3 regions of the Enterococcus sp. DIV0800 genome follow, and region 3 is predicted to be linked to each of the others. Evidence: predicted binding sites of a transcription regulator. Region 3 holds the regulator's gene; each other region holds the start of a gene.
What was found. Region 3 encodes LexA, which represses DNA repair genes until DNA is damaged. Its sites were predicted from a motif close to CNAACANNTGTTNG; they were not measured.
Positions count from the first base shown of each region.

Region 1: dinB (DNA polymerase IV) is a predicted target of LexA. The motif match lies at 1,111-1,124, and genes of this name have one in related genera.
Region 2: IGI54_RS13240 (Y-family DNA polymerase) is a predicted target of LexA. The motif match lies at 2,155-2,168, and genes of this name have one in related genera.

Region 1 covers NZ_CP187898.1:1,924,350-1,928,991, forward strand. The annotation lists gene dinB (DNA polymerase IV) at 1-1,056, opposite strand, end outside; gene IGI54_RS09395 (prevent-host-death protein) at 1,398-1,928, opposite strand; gene IGI54_RS09400 (DeoR family transcriptional regulator) at 1,995-3,032, opposite strand; gene IGI54_RS09405 (heavy metal translocating P-type ATPase) at 3,147-4,642, opposite strand, start outside.
Region 2 covers NZ_CP187899.1:277,243-281,884, reverse strand. The annotation lists gene IGI54_RS13255 (PadR family transcriptional regulator) at 16-342, shown strand; gene IGI54_RS13250 (permease prefix domain 1-containing protein) at 346-1,290, shown strand; gene IGI54_RS13245 (ClbS/DfsB family four-helix bundle protein) at 1,456-1,986, opposite strand; gene IGI54_RS13240 (Y-family DNA polymerase) at 2,190-3,485, shown strand; gene IGI54_RS13235 (hypothetical protein) at 3,463-3,900, shown strand; gene lepB (signal peptidase I) at 3,941-4,510, opposite strand.
Region 3 covers NZ_CP187898.1:1,179,210-1,183,851, reverse strand. The annotation lists gene tkt (transketolase) at 1-976, opposite strand, end outside; gene IGI54_RS05790 (DUF896 family protein) at 1,070-1,312, opposite strand; gene lexA (transcriptional repressor LexA) at 1,445-2,068, shown strand; gene IGI54_RS05780 (hypothetical protein) at 2,271-2,534, shown strand; gene IGI54_RS05775 (adenine phosphoribosyltransferase) at 2,632-3,144, opposite strand; gene recJ (single-stranded-DNA-specific exonuclease RecJ) at 3,159-4,642, opposite strand, start outside.

The sequences.
Region 1 (4,642 bases), 750 kb from region 3:
CAAGGTGATACCGACTAAGCGGATCCCTTTTTCGATGCCGCCAATTTCCTCCCAAATCAAACTAGCTTGGGAAAATAGTTCTTCTTTTTTTTCTATGTAATAAGGCAGCGTCACTCGCCGCGTCACAGTCGTATAATCTGTATATCGAATCTTGACGACTACCGTTTTGCCATGCCGCTGCACGCGTTTTAAGGAGCCTTCGACCTTTTCCGCTAATTGCCTTAACTGACTTAAAACCTCGTCCTCTGTGGCCAATGGACGGCCGTAAGTATGTTCTTTCCCCACCGACTTGCGTTCACGAGTAACACTGACGGGCGAGTCGTGAATTCCGCGAACTTTTCGATACAAAGAATAGCCCATCTTACCAAATTCCTGGATCAAAAACATTTCACTTTTTTCGTATAAATCCTCGCCAGTAAAAATTCCCAATTCATTCATTTTCGGTACGGTCTTTTTCCCAACACCGTGAAATTTTTCAATTGGTAGCTGCTTTAAAAAGATGACAGCTTCTTCTGGTGAGATCACTGTCATGCTTCGCGGTTTTTGATAGTCAGAGGCCAATTTAGCCAAAAATTTATTATAACTAACTCCGGCCGAACAAGTCAGTTGCAGCTCCTGCCAAATATCTTGCTGAATCAAGCGAGCAATTTTGATGGCTGAACGGGCATTGATTTTATTTTCTGTCACATCTAAGTAGGCTTCATCAATTGAGACGGGTTCGATGATATCTGTATAGCGATGAAAAATGGCTCGAACTTGTTGCGAGACCGCTCGGTATTTTTCGTGATCGCCGGGTTTAAAAATTGCTTGGGGACAAAGCTCAAAGGCTTTTTGAGCGCTCATTGCTGAATGAATCCCATAAACTCTAGCCTTGTAATTCGCGGTCGTCACGACTCCTTTTCCTCCAGTATCAGAAGGATGGCGGGCGATTACTAAGGGATGCTTCGCTAATTCAGGATCATCCCGCTCCTCAACCGACGCAAAAAAAGCATCCATATCAATATGAATAATTTTTCGCGTCGTATCATTTTTTAATGGAAAAACTAAATCGGCCACAGAATTCACCTCCCCTTTCAGCGTCCTTATCAATGATTCTGGTTCCATTATAACCGAACGTTTGTTCACAGACAACTATCCCGTAGTCTCTCAGCTAACGACCTTACCGCACTAAAAAAGGCTTTCGCGAACTCGCTCAGCTTTTGAGCAATAAGACCAAACGATTTCGAAATCGTTTTGCTTATTGCCGATAAAGCTAGTTCGTGAAGCCAGACATGGCTAGACCTGCTGTAAAGTGATTTATTCATGTAAAAATTTTAGACTTTCTTTATAGTAAAAAAAAGGCCTAAGCTTTTGCTTTAGACCCCAAATTTATTTTTCTGATTCAGCGCTTGAACGACTTAACGTTCAATCAGATTGACTTTACGAATCATCAGCTTATCCGCCGCTGCTCGCTGGAATTCTTGGGCTTCACCAAAAATTTCAGCGTAGATGACTTTATTATGCTCCCTGCGACGCAATTGATAAACGATTTTACCGCTGTCTTCCAGTTCCTTCATCATTTCCGTAACACCGCCAAAGCCAGTCTTCTTCGTAATAAAGCCGGTCGCTACCATGCGTTCGTCTAAGTAGCGGGCAGAAATCACTGAGCCTTTCGCTAAGGTGGTTCGTAAAGCCGTTGCTAATTCCTCTAATTCTTCTGGGACCGGTAATTCCCGCTCCACTGGTTGGTATAATGTATCTCGTAAGGTTGTTAATTCTTCAATTAAAGCTTCGTACTGTTCTTTCGTCAACATCACGCCAGCAATTTTTTCGCGATTGAAGACATAGACCCCAGTGTCGGCTTTGCGAGCTTGAGCAAAAACATCCATTGGTGATTTTTTTACTTCTGTAATCGAAGATGTCGGAACATCTAATTTTTTTAACCCCATCTGCTCTCCTCCTACGCGTAGTCTTCATCATTATAGCATAACCCTTCATTAAGCAAAAACATCCCTCTAAATTCTTTCGGTTGAAGATAAAAAAGCTTGATAGCCCTCCTGAATTCGCAACGAAGTTTTTAAGTTGGGATTTAAGGATAACGAAACTTGATAACTGGAATAAAGGATATGATTCAGCGCCAACGCCAATTCATCAATTCGACAGTTCCTTAATAGCGAAATCGATCGTTTCAATTCCTTGCTAAAGGAAAATAAAATCGCCGGTACTTCTCTTGTCTTCCATTTTTGGTTGAAAACCGCTAAAGGCAAGCCTTGCTGGATACCTAAAAACAAATCAAATAATTTAAGAATAAAAACTTGTTTACTAGGATTTAATTCCCACATAGGTTCCATCTCAATGATTTGCAGGCTCCTGATGATTTCTTGGTATAAAGGGGTTTGATATTTTTCATGGCAAAGGTAAAACGTCAGACAAGCTTGGATATGATGACGCAGATAATCAAAAAAACAAAGCTCAGCAATGTTTTCTGGCAAAGAAAAATCAGCTGCGAAGGTCAACAGCATTTCTTTGTCTGGGATCAACTCTTGCTTTGGATAAAAAAGCTGCTGCTCTTCATAATGCCGAGCCAGACGACGATACAACGCTCGCTCCTCTAACTGGCAAAAATCTCGTAAAAACTTCAACTGCAGATGGAAGATCAAACGAGTATCCCCGCTTAAACACCCTCGTCGTCGATTAACTGAAAGATTCCAAATAAGTAAATAATTATTTAATTGCTTGATTTTTCTATACTCAATTTCTTGTGGTCCATCACTCCATAAGTATTGTTGGAACAGCTTGAAGGTGGAATTCTCTAAAAGGATTTTGCGATACAACTCAGAAAAACTCGTTACGTTGGACCAATCAAGCTGCCATTGAGCTATTTTTTTAGCATAACCCTTTTCTTGTAAACCGTTTAAGTCCCGTAAAACGGTTTTCCTGCTAACGCCAAGCCGCCCCATTAATTCCTTTACTGTATAACATTCTTCTTTCAATAACTCGATTAGTTGCAGCTGCCGCTGTTCCTTTTTTCCTGTCATAAATTGCCAGATCATCCTTCGCCCTTCTTTCCTGCTCCTTGCCGATAGGTCTCTTATTCAACATAGCATAAGTTCAAAGGCTTTAAATTCTCAATTTTTTTCCAAAAAAAAAGAAAAACGCCTGAAAACTCAGACGTTTAACGTCATGGCATTGATCGCCACAATGATCGTACTTAAAGACATTAAGATTGCTCCAACAGCTGGGCTTAATAAAATCCCAATTGGTGCCAAGATACCGGCGGCCAAAGGAATCGCTAAAATATTGTAGCCGGCTCCCCACCAGAGATTTTGGATCATTTTACTATGAGTTCGCTTAGCCAAGCGAACGAATTTTAAAATATCCTGTAAGTTGCTGTTAGTCAAAACAACATCAGCTGAATCAATCGCGATATCTGTTCCGGCACCGATCGCCATCCCAATCGAGGCTCTCGCTAATGCTGGCGCGTCATTGATCCCATCACCGACCATCATGACTTTTTTGCCTTTATCTGTATAGTCCTTAATAATTTTTTCCTTGTCATCTGGCAAGAGTTCACTGTAAAACTCTTTAATGTCCAAATAATTAGCAACTGCTTTCGCTGCCTCTTGATTATCACCTGTTAGCATGACTGGTTCAATCCCATTGTCTCGCAAGCTCTTGATAAACTCTTTAGCCTGTGATTTTAGGGTATCGCCCATAGCGAAGAAAGCAACTAGCTGATCGTCAATCAACAAGAAAGAAATTGTATTGCCTTGGGCCTGATAATCTTTCAATTTCTCTGGATCAATTGTCAACTGTCGTTTTTCGATTTCTTTTTGATTCGCTAAAATCACTTGATGTCCTTCAACAGAGCCTTTCACACCAATCCCTTTTAAGGTTGAAATATCTTTTCCTTGATAAGGTTCGATTTGTTCAGCGGTTAAATAATTCATGACTCCAACGGCTAATGGATGATTCGTTTGCGCTTCCAACGCGCCGATATACTTCAACACTTCTGTCTTGTCCATCTCAGTCAGGCTTTCAACCCCGGTCACTGTGAATTGACCTTCTGTCAACGTCCCTGTTTTATCTAAAAATACATAATCTAACTGATTGCCTTGTTCCAACGCCTGGCGACTTTTTAATAGCAACCCATTTTTTGCAGCTAAAGAAGTCGACCGAGCGATTACTAAAGGAATCGCTAAGCCTAATGCATGGGGACAGGCGATTACGAAGACTGTGACCATGCGGTCCAAGGCTTGAGGCAAATCTGCTACAATCAGCCAAGCGATAAAAGTTAAGATCCCAGCGGTTAGTGCGATATAAAACAGCCATTTAGCCACCTTATCAGAGATCGATTCCAGCTTTGATTTTTCTTGCTGGGCTTGTTTCACCATCGTCATAACTTTCGCTAAATAGCCATCTTCACCGGTCCCCGTTACTTTTAATTGGATGGTACCATCACCGTTGACGGAACCGCCAATCACTGAGTCGCCAACCGTTTTCTGAACGCCTTTTGATTCACCCGTTACTGCCGATTCATCCACGATCGTCGAGCCGTCGATAATTTCACCATCAGTAGGCATTTTGTCGCCGGCCCGTACTAACAATCGATCGGCTTTTTTTATTTCTTGCAGTTTAACTTTTTTCGTAGAGCCGTCTGCTT
Region 2 (4,642 bases), on a different replicon from region 3:
TTAGGAGGTGGCAAAATGATTTCAAGCGATGGTATTCGCGGTTACAATGATGTAATCATTTTGTCCGTATTGAAGGAAGGGGATTCTTATGGGTATGCGGTCTCTCAAAAAATTCGCGAGATCAGTCAAGCAATCTACGTCATTAAGGAAACCACTTTATACTCCGCCTTCAACCGGCTAGAAAAAAATGATTATATCCGTTCCTATCCGGGAGAAGTGACCCACGGGAAAAAGAGAACGTATTATCAAATCACAGATAAAGGGCTGACTTTTTTAGCGGAAAAGCGCGAGGAATGGCAGCAGACTAAAAAAGTTGTGAACCGATTTATGAAAGAAGGGTAAAAAATGGAGACGATTAGAAATTATATAGAGACGTTGTTCCTTGAGTTTCCCAATACACAAGAAGTGCAGCGCGCGAAGCAGGAAATTCTATCTATTATGGAAGACCATTATTTGGCGTTGCTTGACGAAGGAAAAAGTGAACATGAAGCGATTGGGCAAGTGATCAGTGAGTTCGGATCGGTAGATGAACTGCGAGAAGAGCTACAGTTCACTACGCGAGAACGGGAACCGGAAAATGGGATTGAAGAAGAGGAAATGTATTATTACCTTACGGAGCGCAAAAAAATCGCTTTGGGACTGAGTCTGGGGATCAGCGGCTGCTTGTTGGCGGTTGGAACGTTGATTGGACTGAGTGTAACTGGGGCACAGGTCTTTGGTGTACTGCTCTTTTTCATTATTTTAGCTGCGAGTGTGGGTGTGATTATTTATAATGGGATGCAGTTTGCAAAAATCGGCGCTCAGTTAAGTGATCGCTATGTATCGGCGTCGTTAAACGAAGAAGCCAATCGCATGAAGCAAGGCTATCAAAAAAGTTTTCAAATTAGTTTGGTCTTTGGTATTTGTATCTGTGTTTTATGCGTGGCCCCGGTCCTTTTTTTCCAGATGTTTACCTATGCGGAATACGGCATTCCGATGATGTTTCTTTTTTTGGCAGTCGGTGTCTTCTTGATCATTTACGGCAGTATCAATTACACCAGTTTTGACAAGTTCATCACAGCAAAATATTTTGTCGTTGATGAGGACAAACCAGGTCCTAACGCGATGTATGAAAAGTATGGCGATTCAGCTCGCACCAAACATGTCCTTGAGCGAATTTATTGGCCGCTGATTACGATGATTTATTTTGGCTGGTCCTTTTTGACTCATTCGTGGGGCTATAGCTGGATAATTTTTGTCATGGCTGGAATTTTTTACAGTGTCGTGGAGGCCATCTTCATAAAAAAGTAGCATAGGCTATACACGTGATCTCGCAGCAGCTAGCTGCGGGATTTTTTTCAGTTATGCTTTTCGCAAGTTACTTAGTTTTTTGACTAATATTCGGATTCGGCTACGAAAAAAAAATTAGTTTTCCCACTAACGTTTTGAAGGGAGAAAACTAATTTTTTTGCGTATTTATAAGCTCTTATTAAACTTCTTGATCTTTTTTATGGCCCATTCATAGTGGCTGGAAGTGGCTGACACAAAGTAGCTGCCTAGTGTGCTTCCGCCGACCCACGAAAAGGCACCTTTAGAAAACAATTCATCATTTGAAAATTGTTGGGCTAAGTCCATTACTTTTTCATGGGTCGTTTGAAGAAGTTTCAAGGCTTCGTCATAGCTGGTAGTTTGATGTTTTTCCCAGAATTCTACATTCATCGCGCCGTAAGTTTTCCAATTATAGCCTTCTTTTAAAAACTGTTTAGGCGTACCTGCTTGATTTGCTTCGATCCAATCTAACAGTAATTGATGCCATTCGTATAGATGGATCAATATGTCTCTTAAATTTTTATCTCGCTTCCAGTGGGCTTGCTTTTCTTTTTCAACATCGAATGTAAAGGTCTGATTTAATTTTTCTGCTGGAATCGTGTTTAATAGATCCATCATTTTGGTATAGGATTGGTTGCTTGCATCCATGAGTTCATTTTTGTTTTTAGGTCGAGCCATGAGAAATCCTCCTAATCGATTGTGTTAAAAACAAGGGACGGACAGTCTTTCTATCTTTTATTTTAGCGAACCTCATTGGTTTAGTAAAGAAATCTCGGAGGCTCGTTTCTCATGCAATCTTTATACGTAAATCATTGACAAAAAATAGAAAGCAACTTAAACTAAAAACGAACATATGTTTGCTTTTTAGAGAGGTGATTTTGATGAATATTTACGAAGGAGAGCCAGTCAGAGATGTTTTTTGTATGGACTCAAAAAGTTTTTACGCTAGCGTTGAATGCGTGGAGCATGGCTGGCATCCATTAAAAACATTGTTGGTAGTCATGAGCGGTGATCGTGAAAATGCGGGCTTAGTGTTAGCTGCCAGTCCGATGGCAAAAAAAGTTTTAGGGATCAGCAATGTCAGCCGCGGATTTGAAATTCCCAATCATCCGGATTTGAAGATCGTACCGCCACGAATGACACTTTACATTCAGTATCATATGCGCATCCAAGAGATTTTCCGGCAATACATGGCGGAGGAAGATATTCATACATATAGCATCGATGAACAATTTGGTGATCTAACTCATAGTTGGAAATTATTCGGCAATAGCTCAGCTGAAGTCGGGCAGATGATCCAAAAAGAGGTCATTGAGAACCTGGGGATTTATACTTCTTTGGGAATGGGGGACAATCCCTTGCAGGCCAAAATCGCGATGGATATTGAAGCCAAGCATGAAAAAAATCGTTTTGCCCAATGGCATTATCAAGACGTACCGGAAAAAATTTGGCCAATCAAGCTTAGTGATTTTTGTGGGATCGGTCGTCGAATGGAGCGGCGTTATCAATTGATGGGAATGCAAACGATGGGGGATTTGGCCCATAATGATCCTTTTGTGTTGAAAAATCATTTTGGTGTGATGGGGATGCAGCATTACATGCATGCTTGGGGCATTGATCGCTCGATTCTAGCGGAGAAAGAGTTATATCCAAGCAAGGAAAAATCTATCGGCAATTCCCAAGTCTTGCCGAAAAATTACGCGCGTAAAGGGGGAATCTTAACAGTGGTTGCGGAGATCTGCGAACAAGTGGCGCAACGACTAAGAAAATCGGGCGTTTTAGGTGGTACATTGCACTTAGGGATCGGCTATGCTTTTCGCGGCGAGGGAAAGGGCGGTTTTCATCATCAGTTAAAGATACCGCCCACCAATCAAGGACGAGCATTGACCCGTACCGCAAGTTTACTATTTGAAAAATATTGGGATCAATCAGAGGTCCGTAATATTTCCATCACCGTTTCGTCACTGAAGTCAGCCGGCAGTTTACAGTTGAATCTGTTTGAAGATCCGCGGCAGACGATCAAAGAAGATCAAATCGATGACGTGATCGCCCAAATTCGGAATCGCTACAAGTTTACTTCGATTGTCAGGGCCCATTCCTTGAGTGAAGGGGCAACAGCGATTAAACGAGCCGGTCTTGTTGGTGGACACGCGGGTGGGATGGAAGGAATGGATTGAGATGTCTTATGACGATGAAAGCGCGAAACAACTTTTTATGGAGGCAAAACGTGTGTATCAAGATCGCGGAATGATGAAGTGGATTGGTTTTTATTTGTCCGATCATACAGCGGTGTTAAATAAGGAATCAAAGCAGCGAAAACAGCTTTATTTTGATAAAGGTCAAATGAGTATGGAAGCCATTGGTGAGCTTTTGCAAGCAGCCTATCTGCAAAATAAACGTGTCGCGATCCAGCTAGAAGCGTTAGACAGTGAAGGCCAATTTTTCCCTGATCTGGTAGGAAAGATTAGCGGGCAGAAAGAGCAGCAGATTTTTTTAAATGAAGAAGAGCGTGGAGTCCTGCGCTTTGAGTTAGAACAAATCCATCATGCGGAACTATTAGGTCCTAAAAAAATTCTCACACCAAAAGATTAAAATAAATAAAGCCTTGGCAGACCTGCCAAGGCTTTAAAAATTAGAAGAGCTGAATCTTATTTAACGGCCAAAATCGTAACACGACTTTTCCTTGAACTAAGGATTTATCGACAAAGCCGAAGATGCGGCTGTCTTTAGAAATCAAGCGATTATCCCCTAAAACAAAATAACTATTTTTAGGAACCGTCACGGAAAAATTATTCGTAAAGCTGTCCGCATTGGCTGCTTGCTCTTGGAAAGCTGAATTATAAGAATAGGTATCGAATAGTTTATCTTCTTTAAATTTCTTTTGATAATCCGTTAGATAGGATTCTTTGTATTCTTTTCCATTAATCGTTAAAACATTATCTTGCATTTCAATCTTGTCACCGGGTAACCCAATCACACGCTTGACGACGTAAAGATTGGTATTATCAGGTTCTTTGGTAGTAATGATGTCTTGTCTATCGATACTGGATACTTTCGATGAGATCAAGCGCTGCCCGTCATGCAATGTCGGGTCCATTGAGTGTCCTTCGACTTTAACTGGCGAGAAAACAAACGCCCGCGCCAAAAAAATCAAGAGAACAATAATAATGACTGGAAGCCATTCTTTTAATTTGCTGTTCATAGTTCACCTCACAATGTTACAGTTTATCATGCTTCTAAATAAAAAGCTCTTTTTAGCTTCTCCTTTAATAAAAATTAGTTATATTATAGGGGGCTGGAGAATTTTTTTCAATTATGGGACACTAGAGACAAT
Region 3 (4,642 bases):
CTAACTCAGGATGAGCTTTTTCATAATTGGCGAACATCGCATCCCATTCAGATTCAACTTTCGCGCCCTTATCATTGATTTCTTCTTTGAAACGTTTTGCTACCTCTTCTGGCACTGTAAAGTCAGGATATTCCCAACCGTAGACTGTCTTGGCTGCTGTAATTCCATCGGTCCCGATTGGAGCTCCATGAACCGCAGACGTACCTTCTTTAGGTGAGCCATAACCAATTACTGTTTTAATTTCGATTAAGGTTGGTTTTCCTGTTTCTGCTTTAGCTTCATCAATTGCTTTAGAAATAGCTTCTAAATCATTGCCGTCCTTAACTAAGATATGTTGCCAGCCATACGCTTCATAACGAGCACCGACATTTTCTGTGAAAGCCTTAGAAGTTGGTCCATCTAGTGAAATATCATTTGAATCGTATAAGACAATCAATTTTCCAAGTTTCATGTGACCAGCCATCGAGCTTGCTTCACCAGAAACACCTTCCATTAAATCGCCATCTCCACAAAGAGCATACGTGTAGTGATCCATTACGTCAAAGCTGTCACGATTGTATGTTGCAGCCAAGTGTGCTTCAGCCATTGCTAATCCAACAGAAGTTGAAATACCTTGACCTAGAGGACCTGAAGTTGCTTCAACACCATCTGTGTGATGATATTCAGGATGCCCAGGTGTCTTGCTTCCCCATTGACGGAAATTTTTTAAATCTTCAATCGTCACTTGGTAACCTGCAAGGTGTAACAAGCTGTATAGCATTGCTGATCCATGTCCCGCAGATAAAATAAAACGGTCACGGTTTGGCCAGTTCAGTGAAGTGGCTGGATTTACGTTTAAATGTTTTGTCCATAATGCATATGCCATTGGTGCCGCGCCCATTGGTAATCCCGGATGACCTGAATTTGCTTTTTGAATAGCTTCAATACTTAGCGTTCTGATTGTGTTTACACCTAGTTGATCGATTTTGTCGAACAAGATAGTTCCTCCTTTTTGGTCTTAAATACTTTAATTACAGATCCATTGTAACCGATTTATTTTGACTTTTCAATTGCAAATCGCTAAAAGATTTTACTTTCTATTATGCAATCCTTTTTTCTTTTGAATCTCTTTTAATTTCTCTGGTGTTACGTCGTTGCCCTCAGGATCAACAACTTTCATCCCTTCAATATGATGCCGCATGCCGCTACGGAAAGAAGAAATGTATTCCTCACGCAGAACTTTTTGTTCATGTGCTTCAGCATCAGTTAAACCAACCGTTTTCTTTTTTTTCGCTAATTCATTGATACGTGCAATTGTTTCATCATTAATCATCTTCAGCACCTCTTTCCCCCTATTAATTATACATAAAAAAAACAAAGTTGGAAGCACAAACAAATGCGAACGCTTGTTTGATTTGTTTGTAAGATTATGCTACACTAAAAAAAACGAAAGAAGGTGTGGGCGTTGGCAAAAAGAACAGAAACTAAACAATTAGAAGTTTTGCGTTTCATTCACGAACGCGTTGAAAATAAAGGTTATCCACCCACTGTAAGAGAAATTGGCGAAGCGGTGAATCTCTCATCGACTTCTACTGTCCATGGACATCTATCTAGATTAGAAAAAAAAGGTTGGATCCAGCGTGACCCCACAAAACCACGGGCAATTGAACTGACACTTACAGGCTTAGAAAAAATCGGTGTAACACCACAAGTCATCCCCATGCTGGGTGTCGTTACTGCCGGCGAACCAATTTTAGCAGTTGAAGAAGCTTCAGACTTTTTCCCTATCCCGCCTGATCTATCAAGTGAGGACGGCAGCCTCTTTATGTTGACAATTCGCGGTGAAAGTATGATAAACGCCGGTATATACGATGGCGACCACGTCATTGTTCGTAAACAATCCATGGCTAATAACGGTGAGATCGTTATTGCAATGACTGACGAAAATGAAGCAACATGTAAAAGATTTTATCGCGAAGCCGATCACATTCGTCTTCAACCTGAAAACGATGAATTGGCACCATTGATTTTTGCTAATGTTTCTATTCTAGGAAAAGTTGTTGGTTTGTACCGAAACCATATTTATTAATCGGAATTCAATTTCCGATTATTTTTTTCTTTACAAAACGAACAAACATTCGTATAATAAATATGCAAACAAACGTTCGTGTGCCCGTGTGGAACTTTTAAAAAAAGGACAGCTTCCGTGGAATGGCCTGCGTGATGAGAATAAGATTCATTTTTCGATTTTTGAAAAATGAATTCATAATACGAATTAGGAGTGATTCTTGATGAAAGCAGTAAGAAGATTTGGTTTGGTTATCGCTGTGTTGTTGTTAGGTCTATTGATTGGTAAATTAGGTTCTTTAGCTACGATCGTCATTTTTGCTGGATTGTTTCTCGTATGGTTCATGTTATGGGATGAACGGAAGTATGCACAGCACTACGCCGAACATCATTATGAAGAAGAAGTCGAAGAAGAACAGTATTACAAGGAACCTTCCGAAGATTTCTATTACGTGACTTATGATCATCGTTATCATAAATCTGCCTAAACTTATTTAGCGCTAACCAGTTGTTAGTAGCTTTTTGGATAGTAGTAAAAATAAAACAGGGACTCTCTCAGATTATAAGAGGGTCCCTGTTTTATTTTTAATAGTCCATCAACGTTAAGATATCATACCCTTTGATCTTATCGCGTCCGTGTAATTCATCTAATTCGATTAAGAAGGCACAGCCAACGACGATCCCGCCTAATTGTTCTACCAATTCAATCGTTGCTTTGATCGTTCCGCCCGTTGCTAAAAGATCATCTGTGATCAGTACGCGCTGTCCGGGTTTGATCGCATCACTATGAATAGTCAATGTATCTGTTCCGTATTCTTTTTCGTATTCTACTTCAATCACTTCACGGGGTAATTTTCCCGGTTTACGAACTGGTGCAAAGCCTAAACCTAATTCAAATGCGACTGGACAGCCAACGATAAAGCCGCGTGCTTCAGGTCCTACTACCATGTCGATTTGCTTTTCTTTTGCATAATTCACGATTTGCTTGGTTGCTTCACGATAAGCCTCGCCGTCTGCCATTAATGGCGAGATGTCACGAAAGACGATGCCTTTTTTGGGATAATCTGGAATACTTGCAATATAGTCTTTTAAATCCATTTTGGTTGTTCCTCCTAGCCTTTCAGCCAATTTCTAATAGTTTGGATGTCGTTCATTAGTAAAAATTCTTCGCTGTCGATTTGAGACAAGCGCTCTTGATAAATTTTGCTTTCTTCAAAGGCACGATTCTGCGGTGAATCTACCATTTGTAAAACGCCGTCGTCTATTGTAACAAATTTTAGCTCAGAAAACACGTGAATCATGAATACTAGTAATTTTTCTGGAATTCTTAAATAATTTGAAACATTTTTTAGTTTATAGCGGATATCCACCCGGGGGTGCTTTAGAAAGAATTGATAAAGCTTGGCAAACTGTTCCCGTTTAGGCAGGCCGTTTAAATATGCTTCATCCGGACTGTAAAGAAATAAATAAATCCGTTGGAATTTCCCTAAATCAACAATTTCTTGCAGTAGTTCCTTCTGGTCGGGACAATCCAATACAATCAGTTGTTCATAGGCAGACCAATCGATCGCTTTGTCATATAACGTAATCGATCGCTGTAATTCGTTGGCAAATAGCTTTTGACTAGGTTTTTTAAACGCCAAATATAAAGCACCATCATCTTCAATTTTTTGCGTCCATGTATGTTTGGCACGGCGATCAATCACCTGCATGCCACTAGAAGCAAAATCTATTAAACGTAATTGAACTTTTTTCTGACCATTCCATTCATTAATTTCAAGATCCCCAACAAATTGCGTTTCTGGCTGTTGGATTTCTTCACTTTCCGCCCCGAAGCCAAAACCAATCGCATCTAATTGGTTGTCAGCACCTTGCAAAGAAAACTTCACGTGCTGCTGATCGCTACCGATGCGTTTGAAGAAATTGACATTTCCCTTTACTAAAAAATGTGGTGCTGGATTGTCTGTCCCAAAAGGTGCCAATTTTTTTAGTTCTTCGGTAAATTTTAGTGTGATTTCTGACAAGTCCAAGGCTTCATCAATCAACAAGGTTGAGCCTTTGCTTAAATCAATGGCTTCCTTTGTGATATATTCATTCATCATTTTTTGTAAAACTGGAATGTTTTCTGCTGGCATCGTTAAACCAACAGCGGCCGCATGACCGCCAAAATATGTGAATTCAGAGCGCATCGTGTTCAGCATGCCAAATAGGTCTAACGCTTCAATGCTACGTCCTGAACCTTTAGCCACACCATTAGAATCAATGGATAAAACAATCGTTGGTTTTCCAGTTTGCTTTAAAATATTACCCGCTACGATTCCAAGAACTCCTGGATTCCAGCCTTCCGCTGCGATCAAGTGGACCGCATCTTCAGGATTTACTAAAGTGGTAGCTTCAGCAGTCGTCTCTTGCACGATCTGCTTCCGTTCATTATTAATTTGATCTAATTTACCCGCGAGATCATGAGCGGCTTCTTCATCGAATGTCGTCATCAACTCCACGGCTGGATTGGGATCACCTAATCGACCGATGGCATTTAACCTTGGTCCTAAGCTGAAGCCGATACTTGTTTCATCCACTTTTTGCAAATCGACAC